DNA from 4 places in the Halomonas sp. BN3-1 genome. Region 2 is predicted to be linked to each of the others. Evidence: predicted binding sites of a transcription regulator. Region 2 holds the regulator's gene; each other region holds the start of a gene.
The links. The regulator sigma-54, encoded in region 2, starts transcription at its own class of promoters, with help from an activator protein. The targets are predictions, from matches to a motif close to TGGCACNNNNNTTGCTNT.
Positions count from the first base shown of each region.

Region 1: C9F12_RS06885 (circularly permuted type 2 ATP-grasp protein) is a predicted target of sigma-54. The motif match lies at 1,858-1,875, and genes of this name have one in related genera.
Region 3: hmpA (NO-inducible flavohemoprotein) is a predicted target of sigma-54. The motif match lies at 1,722-1,739, and genes of this name have one in related genera.
Region 4: C9F12_RS04855 (HAD-IIB family hydrolase) is a predicted target of sigma-54. The motif match lies at 1,837-1,854, and genes of this name have one in related genera.

Region 1 covers NZ_PYVV01000004.1:48,955-52,530, reverse strand. Annotated here, with positions in the region: gene C9F12_RS06890 (alpha-E domain-containing protein) at 1-305, opposite strand, end outside; gene C9F12_RS06885 (circularly permuted type 2 ATP-grasp protein) at 310-1,767, opposite strand; gene C9F12_RS06880 (transglutaminase family protein) at 2,351-3,289, shown strand; gene C9F12_RS06875 (phosphatidylglycerophosphatase A) at 3,366-3,576, shown strand, end outside.
Region 2 covers NZ_PYVV01000001.1:156,288-159,863, forward strand. Annotated here, with positions in the region: gene ptsN (PTS IIA-like nitrogen regulatory protein PtsN) at 1-389, opposite strand, end outside; gene raiA (ribosome-associated translation inhibitor RaiA) at 395-703, opposite strand; gene C9F12_RS00710 (RNA polymerase factor sigma-54) at 863-2,275, opposite strand; gene lptB (LPS export ABC transporter ATP-binding protein) at 2,557-3,282, opposite strand; gene lptA (lipopolysaccharide transport periplasmic protein LptA) at 3,282-3,576, opposite strand, start outside.
Region 3 covers NZ_PYVV01000005.1:188,872-192,447, forward strand. Annotated here, with positions in the region: gene C9F12_RS08970 (tripartite tricarboxylate transporter permease) at 1-237, shown strand, start outside; gene hmpA (NO-inducible flavohemoprotein) at 342-1,526, opposite strand; gene norR (nitric oxide reductase transcriptional regulator NorR) at 2,016-3,576, shown strand, end outside.
Region 4 covers NZ_PYVV01000002.1:328,499-332,074, reverse strand. Annotated here, with positions in the region: gene C9F12_RS04860 (glycosyl transferase) at 1-852, opposite strand, end outside; gene C9F12_RS04855 (HAD-IIB family hydrolase) at 849-1,799, opposite strand; gene glyA (serine hydroxymethyltransferase) at 2,109-3,374, opposite strand.

The DNA of each region.
Region 1 (3,576 bases), on a different contig from region 2:
ACGTCCCGAGTAGTACGCAGGTTCTCGCGGGCCTGGGCAAGGGCGGACAGGATCGAGCCGGAGTAGCGTCGGTCGGCACACAGGAACTGCACCACGTTGCGATCGTTGGGCTCGTCGTAGAGGGTCTCGAACACCTCGGCGCCCCCGGTGATATCGACCATCGCCGCCCATCCCAGCGGTTGGCGGTAGGGCATGTCGAGCATCAGGTGACTGGAAACGTTGATCAGCCGGGCGGTATCTTCGGCACGCTCGATGTAGCGGGCCATCCAGTACAGGTTTTCGGCGACTCTGGAAAGCATCAGCATGGTCTCAGTCCTCCCCCGTCTCGACGATCCAGGTGTCCTTGCTGCCGCCCCCTTGGGACGAGTTGACCACCAGCGAGCCCTTGACCAGGGCCACACGGGTCAAGCCACCGGTGGTGACGTAGGCGCCGTCCTGGCCCGACAGGATGAACGGGCGCAGGTCGACGTGGCGCGGCTCGGGCCTGCCATCGAACAGCGTGGGGGTGGTGGACAGGTTCAGCATGGGCTGGGCCATGTAGTTGCGCGGGTCCTCCTGGATCAGCCTGGCGAAGGCATCACGCTCGGCCTGGGAGGCCTGAGGCCCCATCAGCATGCCGTAGCCGCCGGACTCGTTGGCGGGCTTTACCACCAGTTCATGCAGGTGCTCCAGCACATAGCGGCGGTCTTCCTCGAGCATGCACAGGTAGCTCGGCACATTGGGCAGCAGCGCCTCCTGATCCAGGTAGTACTTGATCAGTTTCGGCACGAAGGCGTAGACCACCTTGTCATCGGCGACACCGGCCCCCGGGGCGTTGGCCAGCGCCACCTTGCCGCTGCGCCAGGCCCGCATCAATCCGGGTACGCCCAGTACCGAGTCCTTGCGAAACGCCTCCGGGTCGAGGAAGGCGTCGTCGACGCGGCGGTAGATCACGTCCACACGGGTCAGCCCCTGGACGGTGCGCATGTAGACCACGTCGTCGTCATCGACCAGCAGATCCGGCCCCTCGACCAGCTGCACGCCCATCTGCTGGGCCAGGTAGGCGTGCTCGTAGTAGGCCGAGTTGTAGATACCCGGGGTCAGCACCACCACCTGGGGATCGTCCCAATGGCGTGGCGACATGCCCGCCAGCATGTCGTAAAGCTGGGGCACATAGTCGTCGACCGGATGAATCTTGCCCGAGGCGAACAGCTCCGGCAGCACGCGCTTGGTCACGTTGCGATTCTCGAGCATGTAGGACACCCCGGACGGTATCCGCAGGTTGTCCTCCAGCACGTAGACGGTGCCGTCGCCACCACGCACCAGATCGGAGCCGCAGATATGCGCCCAGACCCCGTGGGGTGGATCGATCCCTACACACTGGGGGCGAAAGTTGACGGATTGCTCGAGTACCGCCGCCGGCAGCACGCCATCCTTGACGACCTTCTGGTCGTGGTACAGGTCGTCGATGAACAGGTTGAGCGCCTCGACCCGCTGCTTGAGGCCTGCCTCGGTGCGTCGCCACTCGTCGGCGGGGATGATGCGAGGCACGATGTCGAAAGGCCAGGCGCGGTCGATCATGCTGCCCTCGGAATACACCGTGAAGGTGATCCCCATGGTGCGAATGGCGATCTCTGCTGCGTTCTTGCGCTCTTCCAGCTCGTCAGGGGCAAAGCCCGCGAGCACGTTACACAGCATCTTGGCCGCCTCCCGCGGCATCCCGGGCGTCGCCACCAGTTCGTCATAGAACCCTGCGCAGTCGTACTGCTGCCAATCCACATGGCTCATCGGCACACCCTCGATTGTTTTCGGCATCCGGCGACCCGACAACGACGATGGCACCCCCGCCTTCGACCGTACCGGGTCCCTCCTTGCTGTATAGCAAGCTCTGTACCAGGCCGCCGAGAATAGGACACAGCGCCGCGCCTTCTCGCCGGACCGACGGGCGCAATTGAGCAGTTTGGACAAAAAGCGACCACTTGCTCCTGCCGAAAGTGCGCCACGAGCCAGCAAGAAGGGGCAGCGAGCACCGATCTGGTGCAATCCGGGCGGCACCTGGCGAGCGTGAGCGGCAGCTATCATCAGCCCTTGCGACGCCGGTCGAAAACCCCTGTTGCTGACAACGTCCACCTTTCGAGCTTGAGCAATCAGCAGGAGTCGGGTACATCTTGTCGCCACGGTTCGGGGGGGATATCGTCACCTTCTGCAACATTCGCCTACACCCAGGAGCCTCCTCGCTTCCCATGCCTGCCTCTTCTCGTTCCGCCCTCCCTGGCTCGTGCGCACCGCTGTCCTGCCCTGCTCAAGACAGCGGCGCCAGGCGGTGCCGTGTGGCCAGCCTTGGCAGGGGTGTCACGGCGGGATCCGGCAGATGATCTATCGACTTCGCCACACCACGCGCTACCACTACAGCGAGATCGTGACATTGAGCGAGAACGAGGCCTGCCTGATGCCCCGTGAGATGGCCTACCAGCAGGTTGCCTGGGCACATTTGTCGATCTCGCCGGGAGAGTCGCTACGCCAGAGCCGACAGGACGCCTTCGGCAACCATATCGCGCTGTTCGCGGTCGACACCCCCCATACCCAGCTCGAGATCACGCTGGAGGCGCAGGTCATGACCTCGCCTCGCGCCACACCACCGCAGGCCATCATGGGCTGGGAGCGGTGTCGAGAGCTGTTGGCAGACCGCCACCAGCCAGGTTTCCGCGAAGCACAGCCGTTTCTTGAAAACTCCGCCTATATCGAGCGCCGCCCGCTACTCGCCGCCTGGGCAGAAGACTGTTTTCCCGCTGGTGGCGATCTGGTGGACTGCGTGGAGCGCTTGAACCGTCGCATCCATGAGGAATTCCGCTACGACAGCGAGTTCAGCGACCTGGAGACGACACCGTCCCAGGTGCTCCAGCATCGCCGTGGGGTGTGTCAGGATTTCTCCCACCTGGCCATCGCCACCCTGCGCTCGGTGGGTCTGGCCGCGCGCTACGTCAGCGGCTACCTCGAGACGCTACCGCCTCCAGGACAGCCTCGACTGATGGGCGCCGACGCCTCCCACGCCTGGTTCTCCGTGCTGATACCCGGCTGGGGTTGGCTCGACTTCGACCCCACCAACGGTGTGCGCGCCGGCGAACGACACCTGTTGCTTGGCTGGGGCCGCGACTACGAGGACGTGGCGCCGCTCAAGGGCGTGGTGACCGGTGGTGGGCGCCAGCGCCTCGAGGTGGAAGTGGACGTTGTTCCCGCCGGGGAATTCGCGGCCACCGGACCGACCTCCGCCATCCCTGGCGATCACCCGGCAGCGCCGATAGCCGGCTGATTCGCTGTCCTTTATATTGCGCAGGCTCTGCCCGGCCTTGCCCTGCCCTGCCCACCGTCTTCTCAGGAGAGATTCCATGCAGGACCTGTTGATCTGGATTGCCACCGGCTTCGGCCTGGGCTATTCCCCCTGGGCGCCGGGGACGGTCGGCTCCCTGATCGGACTACCGGTCGCCTGGTGGCTGTTCCGGCTGCCGCTCGGCACGCGCCTGGCCGTTACCCTGACGCTCCTCGTGCTGGCCGTTCCCGTCTGCCACTTCGCTTCGATGTGGCTGGGCGGCGGCGACC
Region 2 (3,576 bases):
CGTGTGTCGGCGTCGTTCATGACGCCGGCGACCTGGCCGAGCAGGGCGAGATGGGCGTCGTCGGCCTCTTCCGGTACCAGCAGTACGAACACCAGATCGACGGGCTCACCATCGATGGCATCGAAGTCGACAGGTTCCGCGAGTTTGAGGAAGCCGGAGATGGGCGCCTTGCAGTGGGGGTTGCGGGCATGGGGAATGGCGACGCCATTGCCTATGCCGGTACTGCCCAGGCGCTCACGTCCGATCAGCCGACTGAAGACCTCCTGGCTGTCCAGGCTCGGGGTGTTCTGCGCAATGAAGGTGCTGAAAAACTCCAGCACCCTCTTCTTGCTGCCTCCCGGGACATCGAACAATGTGCGCTCGGGAGGGAGAATGGCTTCCAATGTCATGAGAGTCAGCGAATTCCGGCGCCTTGGGCGCGGGCTTGGGATTTTTCCTTGTGCTTGACCAGCTGGCGGTCCAGCTTGTCGGCAAGGGCGTCGATAGCAGCATACATGTCGCCGTCCTGCGCTTCGGCATGCAGGTCGGCACCGGCGGCGTGAAGGGTGCAGGCGGCCAGCTGGCGTTCCTTTTCCACCGAGAGGGTCACCTGGACGTTGGTGATGTTGTCGTAGTGGCGCTCCACACGGGTGAGCTTCTCTTGTACGTAGTCACGCAGGGGATCGGTCAATTCGACGTGGTGGCCGGTGATGTTGACTTGCATGACAGGCTCCTTGCTCTTTCGGGTGGTGGCTTGATTGTAACCCTTTTTCCGATCCTGCAAACCCCCTCGACGCTACGCAGAAAGACGCAGATGTCATGCGAAATTTCAAGTGCTTGCGCTTTCCCGATAACTAGGCTAGCGACGCCGCAGCGCAAGGCCTCAGCGCAGTCGCTTGCGCTCGCTGGAAGACGGAATATTCATGGCTTCCCGGTACTTTGCCACGGTGCGTCTGGCGACATTGACGCCGTCTTCCGCCAGCAATTCCACCAGTTTGCTGTCCGACAGAGGTTTGCGGGCAGGTTCCTTTTGAATCAACGATTTGATCATGGCGCGGATGGCGGTACTGGAATGGGCGTCGCCATCCTGGCCGACCTGGCTCGAGAAAAAATACTTCAACTCGAACACGCCGCGAGGCGTGTGCACGAACTTCTGGGTGGTCACGCGGGAGATGGTGGACTCGTGCATCTCCACCTTGTCTGCGATATCGGCCAGCACCAACGGTTTCATGGCCGCTTCTCCCTGCTCGAGGAAGTCGATCTGACGCACCATGATTTCCCGGCCGACCTTCAGTAAGGTGTCGTTGCGGCTGGACAGACTCTTGATCAGCCAGCGCGCCTCCTGCAGGTGGTCCTTGAGGAACTGGTTGTCCTGGCTCTTGTCCGCGCGCCGAATCAGTGCAGCGTAGTCGGGCTGGATGCGCAGTCGGGGCATTGCATCCGGGTTGAGTTCAACGCGCCAGCCCTCTTCGGTGTGGCGTACCACCAGGTCGGGTATGACGTAGTCGTTATCGCTGTCACCGAACTGGCTGCCGGGACGTGGGTCGAGGCTCCGGATCAGCTCGATGACGCTGTCGAGTTGGTCGTCATCGAGTCCTAGTCGGCGCTTCAGCAGACGTCGGTCGCCGCTGGCCAGCGCCTCGAGAAACTGTCTTACCAGTCGTCCGGCCTGGGGCAGCAGGACGGTATCGCGAGGCAGGCTATCCAGTTGCAGCATCAGACACTCGCGCAGGTCGCGGGCGAACACTCCGGTCGGTTCGAACTGTTGCAGCCGAACCAGCACCGCCTCCACCTTGGCGAGGGGAGGGGGGCGACGACCGTCTTGCTCGAGCCCCTGGGCAATGTCATCCAGTGTCTGCTCGAGATAGCCGTCGGCGTTGACCGCGTCGAGCAGGCTCTCGGCGATCAGGCGCTCCTGGTCGCTGACGTCGAGCATCGCCAGTTGCCAGCTCAGGTGGCTGTGCAGTGACTGGGAGCTTGCCTGGCGCTCGAAATCCGGCGCCTCGCCACTGCCGGCGGGGGTGGTGCCCAGGTCCTGGTAGGTGTCGGACCAGTCGCTGTCCACACTGAGTTCCGAGGGAATCTGATCCGCCCAGTCATCTTCCACGGCTTCCCTGGTCTGCTGTTCGCCGAACTCGTCCTCGAGTTCGAGCATGGGGTTGGCCTCCAGCGCCTGCTGGACCTCCTGGCGCAGGTCCAGGGTCGAAAGCTGCAGCAGGCCGATCGCCTGTTGCAGTTGCGGGGTCATGGTCAGCTGGGTACCGATGCGCAGCTGCAGTGACGCCTTGAGGGCCATGGGTCGGGATCCACCAGTGTTGTCGAAAGGCTTTACCCTAACGACGAGTCATCAGACATGCAAGCATCTTGCCAAGTTGGTGTTTTTTGACCTGTGGGAGGGAGTGTAAAGGTCGATGTGGAACAACTTGGTAGGGGGGAGGTGCTTCTTTCGAGGGAGGCCCTGTGTGCAAGGTGAGGCCGACCCTTTCGGGGCCGGCGGTTGGATGCTGATGCTGGCAAGTGTTGCGGCCGCTTGATGCGACTGCGACTGCGACTGCGGCTGTCGGGCGGCCCTGCGGTCTAGAGGCGGAAGTTCTCGCCCAGGTAGACCTCCTTGACGCGCTGGTTGGCGAGGATGGACTCGGCGCTGCCCTCGGCGATGATCTGGCCGTCGCCGACGATGTAGGCACGATCGCAGATATCGAGGGTCTCGCGCACGTTGTGATCGGTGATCAGGACGCCGATATCGCGGGCCTTGAGTTGACGAATGATGGACTTGATCTCGCCCACCGAGATCGGGTCGACCCCGGCGAAGGGTTCATCGAGCAGGATAAAGGCCGGCTCGGTGGCCAGGGCGCGAGCGATCTCGACCCGGCGCCGCTCCCCGCCGGACAGGCTCATGCCGGGGTTGTCACGAATATGGCTGACGTGGAAATCCTCGAGGAGTTGCTCGAGACGTGCTTCTCGGCCCTCGCGGTCGAGGTCCTTGCGGGTCTCGAGGATCGCCATGATGTTGTCGGCCACCGACAGCTTGCGAAAGATCGAAGCCTCCTGAGGCAGGTAGCCGATACCGGCCAGCGCGCGCTGGTGCATGGCCGCGCGGCTCAGGTCCCGATCATCGATGCTGATGCTGCCGGCGTCGGCTCTGACCAGGCCGACGATCATGTAGAAGGAGGTGGTCTTGCCGGCCCCGTTGGGGCCCAGCAGACCGACGATGCTGCCCTGCTCGATCGACAGGCTGATGTCCTGGACGACGCGACGCTTCTTGTAGCTCTTGGCCAGATGGCGAGCGTGGAGAGTCTTCATCAGTTTCCTTGGCTTTCCGGCTCGAGGGTCATGCGAATGCGCTGTTCGCCCTGGACGCCCTGGGCGCTGGAGCGGGCCTGGACCACGCGGCGATCGAGGAAGTACTCCAGATAGGCACCGTCGAAGGTGTCATTGGCCTTGTGCAGCTCAGCCTGGTCGATCAGCTCCATGCGGCGTTCGGCCACGTGGTAGATCACCTTGCGGCCCCAGCCCTTGACCACCGGTTCTTCCGGGGATGGCTTCTGCTCGAGGTAGGCACGTGAGCCGGTCGCGGTCGCCAGTGACAGTTGTCCC
Region 3 (3,576 bases), on a different contig from region 2:
GTGTTCGGGGTGCTCGCCTTCCTGCTGCGGCGTCAGGGCTATCCGGTGGCCTGCCTGCTGCTCGGCTTCGTGCTCGGCCCGAGCCTGGAGGAATACTGCCGACGCTCGCTGTCGCTGTCCGACGGCAACCCGCTGATCTTCCTCACCAGTCCCGACAGCCTGTTCTTCCTGGCGCTGACCGGGGTGTTCTACTACTTCATGGTGGTGAGAAAGCCCGAGGCGCGACAGCACGCCTGATGTCCTGGCCAGTGAGCGACCGCCGCAAGACACGACAAGGCCGCGCCCTCGGGCGCGGCCTTGTCGTGGTGGGTTGAGTGGAACGCGACGGTCAGACGCGCTTGTCAGGCGACGCTCTTGCTATGGTCGAGCGGACGCGAGGGGCCGAAGTGCTCGTAGTGACGGCGCTGCTCGGGGATACCCAGTTCTGCCAGATGGCTGTCGATGGCGCTCATGAAGGGCGGCGGGCCGACGAAGTAGCACTGGGCGTCGCCGCCGGGCAGCAGGCGGGCCAGCAGCTCACGCTCGAGGCGGCCCTTGATGTCGCCGCCGTCGCCTTCCTCGTAGGCGCAGACCCGGGTCAGCAGTTGCGGATAGTCTCGGGCAAGGGCCTCGACCTCGCCACGGAAGGCGTGGTGGTCGATGTTCCGGGCAGCGTGGACGTAGCAGACCCGGCGTCCCTGGGCCAGGGCCTGGCGCGCCAGCGGCAGCATCGGTGTCTGGCCGACACCGCCGCTGATCAGCATCACCGGCGCGTTGCCATCGTCCAGGGTCAGCTCACCGGCGGGGGGCAGCAGTTCCAGGGTGTCGCCGACGCGCATCTGCTGGTGCAGGAAGTTGCTGACCAGACCGCCCGGCTCCTGTTTCACCGAGATGCGATAGCTACGGCCGTTGGGGCTGCCGGACAGGCTGTAGTGGCGATGCACGATTGCCTCGTCCACCGCCAGACGCAGGCCGATGTACTGGCCGGGCTCGGCGTCGGCCACCGGCTGGCCGTCGACCGGCTCCAGGGTGAAGGAGCGAATCACCTCGCACTCGCGCTGGATCTGGGCGACACGGAACTCGCGCAGTCCACGCCAGCCGCCGGGGCGATCGGCGAAGGCCTGGTAGCGCTCGGCTTCGGCAGCGATCAACAGCGCGGCCAGGTCGTTGTACAGGGCCGCCCAGGCGTCGGCGATCTCCGGCGTCACCACCTCGCCCAGCACCTCGCCGATGGCGGCCATCAGGCATTCGCCGACGATGGGGTACTGCTCGGGCTGGATGCCCAGCGAGACGTGCTTGCTGATCACCGTCTGCATCGAGTCGATGACCTCCTGGGGCTGGCGGCGCAGGCCGACATAGGCCAGCACCCCTCGCGCCAGCGCCTTCGGCTGGCCACCGTCGGCCTGGTGGGCCTGGTTGAACACCGCCTTGACCTCCGGGTAGCGCTCGAACATCAGCGGATAGAAACGGGCGGTGATGGCGTCCAGATGTTCGGCGACCAGAGGGGCGGTGGCATCGATGATGGCGTCTTGGGCAGCGGTGGTCATGGCGTCTCCTGTCAGGGATATGGCGCAGCGCGCTCCCACTGTGGCAAAAAACCTTCACCGCGTCGGAGGCCTGGCTCGTTTGGGCCTACTTTTTCTCTACAGCTTGTGAACAGAGCATCGGTTGATATGCCTCGACACCTTCGGTGCTTCCACGGGGTCGGGGCGTATCGCTCGTCGACTTTCTTTACCCTGTATGGAGCAAGCGATATGCCGCTTCGCTTGAGGTGCGCCAACTTGCCACAGTGCGGGTGACCCAGAGTGGGTAATGAGCGGGCAGTGTGGATCCACAGGGCGCGTGTCGAGAGCGCTGGTCACGCTACCCGGCTCCCTTTTTCTGGCCCGGTTCCCGGCCACGTTTCCGACCCGATTCTGTCCCGGTATTCGCCCAGGACAGCGGTACCTCTTGTGAACGAGATCGAGGTTGCATGTCGATCTGACACTACAAGTGCTATCGTTTTGACACTATTGATAGTCAAAAGGACATTCGAGGTGGTCAGCTTTCTACGACGCCTGCGTGCCCTGCTGCAGCGCCTGGGCGATGAGCAGGGCCCCGAGCTCGCCGAGGCCTGGCAGGGCGTGCTCGAATCACTGGTGGCCCCCACCGCGGCGGATGCCAGCGCGCTGCTGGTGGCGCAGGGCTCCGGTCTCAGGCCGGTGGCCACCATCGGCCTGCCCGAGGGCTTGGCCGGCAGGACCTTCGCCTTGAGCGAGCATCCTCGCCTCGCCGCCATCGCCGAGGCGCCGGGGGTCTGCCGCTTTGCCGCGGACTCGCCCCTTCCAGATCCCTACGACGGGCTGCTGGATGACGGTCTTAGCCCTGTCCATGACTGTCTGGGGGTGGCGTTGCGCGACGGCGATGAGCTGATCGGCATGGTCACCCTTGACGCCCTGACCCCGGGGGCGCTGGCCGAGCTGGACGATCAGGGCCTGCTGGCGGCGGCCGAGTTGCTGGGCACCTGCCTGCGGCTGTCCCGGCGTCTGGACGGCGCCCGCCTGCAGCTCGCCCTGCAGCGCGATGACCACGGCCAGTTGCCGCGTCGGCTGACCGGCTGGCGCAGTGGCGCCATGCGCAAGCTGATGGCCTCGGTGGAACTGGTCGCCGCCACCGACATGAGCGTGCTGGTGCTGGGCGAGACCGGCGTCGGCAAGGAGCGCATCGCCCATGCCCTCCATCACGGCTCGCGACGTGCCGATGGGCCACTGGTGGTGGTGAACTGCGCCGCGCTGCCAGCCTCGTTGATCGAGAGCGCCCTGTTCGGCCATCGGCGCGGGGCGTTTTCCGGGGCAACCAGCGACCATCGCGGGCACTTCCAGATGGCCGACGGCGGCACCCTGGTGCTGGACGAGGTGGGGGAGCTGCCGCTGGAGCTGCAGCCGAAGCTGCTGCGGGTGCTGCAGGAAGGCGAGGTCCAGCCGCTGGGCAGCGATCGGCTTCAGCATGTCGACGTTCGGGTGGTCGCGGTGACCAACCGGGATCTTGCCCTGGAGGTCGCCCAGGGGCGCTTTCGCGAGGATCTCTATCATCGGCTCAGCGCCTTTCCGCTGGAGGTACCCCCGCTGCGCCAGCGTCCCGAGGACCTGGCGCTGCTGGTCGGACACTTCCTGGAGCAGAACCGGGTGCGTCTCGGCGTCGGCAACCTGCGCCTGAGCGAGGCCGCGCGGGTGTCGCTGGCGGCCTGGCACTGGCCCGGCAACGTACGTGAGCTGGAGTCACTGCTGGCACGTGCCTCGCTGTTGGCATTGGCCTCGGTGGACGTGCTCGGGACGCCCGATGCTCGCCGCCGTAGCGTACGCATCGAGGTCGACCACCTGGGGCTGGCGCCGGCGACAGCCCGGGTAACTGGCGCGCCCGCTGCGCAAGGCGACACGTCTCGAAGCGCCGTGTCGCCGGCCGATCGGCCAGCGGGCGAGGCGCTGGATCGAGAGCCCTCGCTGCGGGAGGCCACCGAGGCCTTTCAGCGCGAGCGCATCCGGCAGGCCCTGGACACTGAAGGCAACTGGGCTGGGGCGGCTCGCCGGCTGGGGCTGGACCCCGGCAATCTGCATCGCC
Region 4 (3,576 bases), on a different contig from region 2:
CGCGTCATCGGCAGACACCGGTTGATGCTTGTGGTCGTAGACGTCGGCGATATCCACCTGACACAGCCGATTGGTGGAGTGGTCGCGGTGGACCTCGGACAGCACCCCGATCTCCAGCCCCCAGTCGGCGGGGATACGGATGTTGTCCAGCACCTCGGTACGCATCGAGAACTCCCCCGACAGCGGGTAGCGATAGCTGTCCAGGTAGTCCAGGTAAGGCAAGGGCCCGTGCATGATCTTCAGCGCCCGCAGCAGCGGGGTCACCATCAGCCGGGAGACCCGGCCGTTGAGCTTGCCCTCGGCGATACGCGGGTAGTAGCCCTTGCAGAAGGCGTAGTTGAAGCGTGGGTGGGCCACCGGATACATCAGCCGTGCCAGCAGGCCGCGGTCATAGGTCAGGATATCGCAGTCATGCAGCCCCACCGCAGCGGTGCGCCCGGAGGCCTGCACATAGCCCGCACAGAACCACACGTTGCGGCCCTTGCCCGGCTGCTGTGGCGCCAGGCCTTCCTCGGCCAGCTGCGCGTCCAGCGCGCTCAGGCGCGGGCCATCATTCCACAGGATGCGATGGTGCTGGGGCAGGCGCGAAAAGAACTCGCGTGCCCGCAGAAACTGGTCCCGGTCGGCACGATCGAGGCCGATCACGATCTCCGACAGATAGCTCGCCTGAGCAAGCGACTCGACGATGGCATCCAGCGCCGGTCCTTCCAGCTCCGAGTACAATGACGGCAGGATCAGCCCGAGCGGGCGCTGGCGGCCGAAGCGCTCCAGATCCGCCTCCAGGTCTTCGACCTTGCGCCGGGTCAGGTTGTGAAAGTCGGTGATGATGCCGTTCTGGTGGAAATCGCTCATGCCTCACCCTCCTCGCCCAGCTTGTGATGATCCTTGTCGTCGGCGCCGCCGGCATCTACGCTGCCGGCCTCAGCGCTGCTGGCAGGCTCCGCCGCGTCCTGCTCTCCCCAGAAGTGCGCAACCCCCTCGGCCCAGCCCCTGGGGCCCAGCGCCTCGCTGCGATACAAGCGCGGCTGGCACGGGGACACGTCGAGGCTATGGCGGGCACGAATCACCACCGCCGCATCGGTGGCCTCGAGCATGGCGACATCGTTGGGGCCATCGCCCAGCGACAGGGTCTCGGGGCGTCGGCCCTTGAGCGCCTCGAAGCGGGCGCACAGCCATTGCACCGCCTGGCCCTTGTCGGTGTCGCCGAGCACGTGCCAGAAGCGCCCGCCCCTCGTCATGCGCAGGCCGTCACTGGCCAGGCCCTCGCGAAAGCGCTGCAGCAGCGCTTCGTCGTCTTCCCACAACAGCGGCTCGCTGCCCTCGCGCAGGCGTGCCAGGCGAGCCTCCTGTTCATCCAGACCGGTGAAGGCCACCACGTCCTCCAGCGCCATCTCGCTCATGGTCAGAAAGCGCGCGGACAGCCGCTCACGCCAGATCGCCACCCGCCGGCGAATCAGCCCGATATCCACCCCGAGAGTGCGGATCACCAGGCCATCCGGGCCCGGCTGTCCCTCACGTCGGGCGTGACACCAGCTGGGGGGCAGCGCGATCACCGCGCCGTTCTCGGCGATAAAGGGGCGATCGGCGAGGCCGAGCTGCTGGCGCAGGCCGAGCAGTTCACTGCGGGTCTTGCTGGTCACCGGGATCACCGCGACGCCGGCCTCACGCAGGGCATCGAGCCAGGGCTCGGCGGGCTTCCAGCCGTAGTCATGGTGGTCGAGCAGCGAGCCATCCAGGTCGGTGAACAGCAGCCTGGGCCCGTCGAAGGCACCGATTCGGGGGGTCGTGCTGGCGTGCATGGTGGGACCTTCGCATCAAAAGGGTTCACCGAGATACAAAGCAAGGGCTGCGCCAGCGCTGAGAAGAGCAACGGGAAAACAAGCAGATGACGGGAAGGTAGACGTCAGCGCAACGAGGCCCCGTCAGGTCCGGGGCGGGCGCGGCCGTGCCCGGTGCAGGATAAGGCACCACAATGGTGCATCGTCTGCCGACGCCCCGCTGCAAGCACACAGCCTCAGAACGACGACACCCCCGAGAGCGGGGCTCTCGGGGGTGTCTTTGATGGCCTCAGGCGGGCGGGTCACCCCGCCGGGCACTCAGCCGGGCCCTCAGCCATAGACCGGCAGACGGGTGCAGACTTCTTCCACCTTGGCCTTGACCTCGGCCTCGATGGCCTCGGTGGACTCGCCCTTGGCCATGACGTCGAGGATGTCGCAGATCCAGCCAGCCAGATCACCGCACTCGCTCTCGCCGAAACCACGGGTGGTGACCGCCGGGGTACCGATACGCAGGCCAGAGGTCACGAAGGGGCTCTGCGGATCACCGGGCACGGCGTTCTTGTTGACGGTGATGTGGGCACGACCCAGGGCCGCGTCCGCGTCCTTGCCGGTCAGGCCCTGCTTGATCAGCGACAGCAGGAAGAGGTGATCCTCGGTGCCGCCGGAGACCACGTCGTAGCCACGCTCGATAAATACCTTGGCCATGGTCTGGGCGTTCTTGACCACCTGCTGCTGGTAGGTCTTGAACTCGGGCGCCATGGCCTCCTTGAAGCAGATCGCCTTGGCCGCGATGACGTGCTCGAGCGGGCCGCCCTGGCCACCGGGGAAGACCGCAGACTGCAGCTTCTTCTCGATGTCGGCGTCGTTCTCGGCGGACAGGATCAGGCCACCACGGGGACCGCGCAGGGTCTTGTGGGTGGTGGTGGTGACCACATGGGCGTGGGGCAGCGGATTCGGGTAGACACCGGCGGCAACCAGGCCGGCCACGTGGGCCATGTCCACCAGCAGGAAGGCACCCACCTCGTCGGCGATCTCGCGGAAGCGTGCCCAGTCGATGATCTGCGAGTAGGCGGAGAAACCGGCGATGATCATCTTCGGCTGGTGCTCGCGGGCCAGGCGGGCCACCTCGTCGTAGTCGATGCGGCCGGACTCGTCGATGCCGTACTGCACGGCATTGTAGTGCTTGCCGGAGAAGTTCGGGCGGGCGCCGTGGGTCAGGTGACCGCCGGCGTCGAGGCTCATGCCCAGCACGGTGTCACCGGGCTTGACCAGGGCCTGGAAGACCGCGCCGTTGGCCTGGGAGCCGGAGTGCGGCTGGACGTTGGCGTAGCTCGCGCCAAACAGCTCCTTGGCATAATCGATGGCCAGCTGCTCGACCACGTCGACGTACTCGCAGCCACCGTAGTAACGCTTGCCGGGATAGCCTTCCGCGTACTTGTTGGTCAGCTGGCTACCCTGGGCTTCCATCACCCGGGGGCTGGCGTAGTTTTCGGAGGCAATCAGCTCGATGTGAGCCTCCTGACGGGCGACTTCCTTCTGCATCGCATCGAACAGGGCATCATCGAAACCGGCAATCTGCATATCACGGCTGAACATCGGCGGCATAACCTCGCAGCGGGGGATTCAAGGGGCAATCGCGAAAAGCGGGCCGCCATCATAGCGCAGCCCATGACCGCTTTCACATGAAAGACCATCATGGGCTGCTGCATGATTTCTCATCTTGGCTTCAGTCAGACTGAAGCGTGGCCCGCCGGGCGCTCTTTTCCAGGCTCAGTCCGACACGCCGGCGGGCGCCATC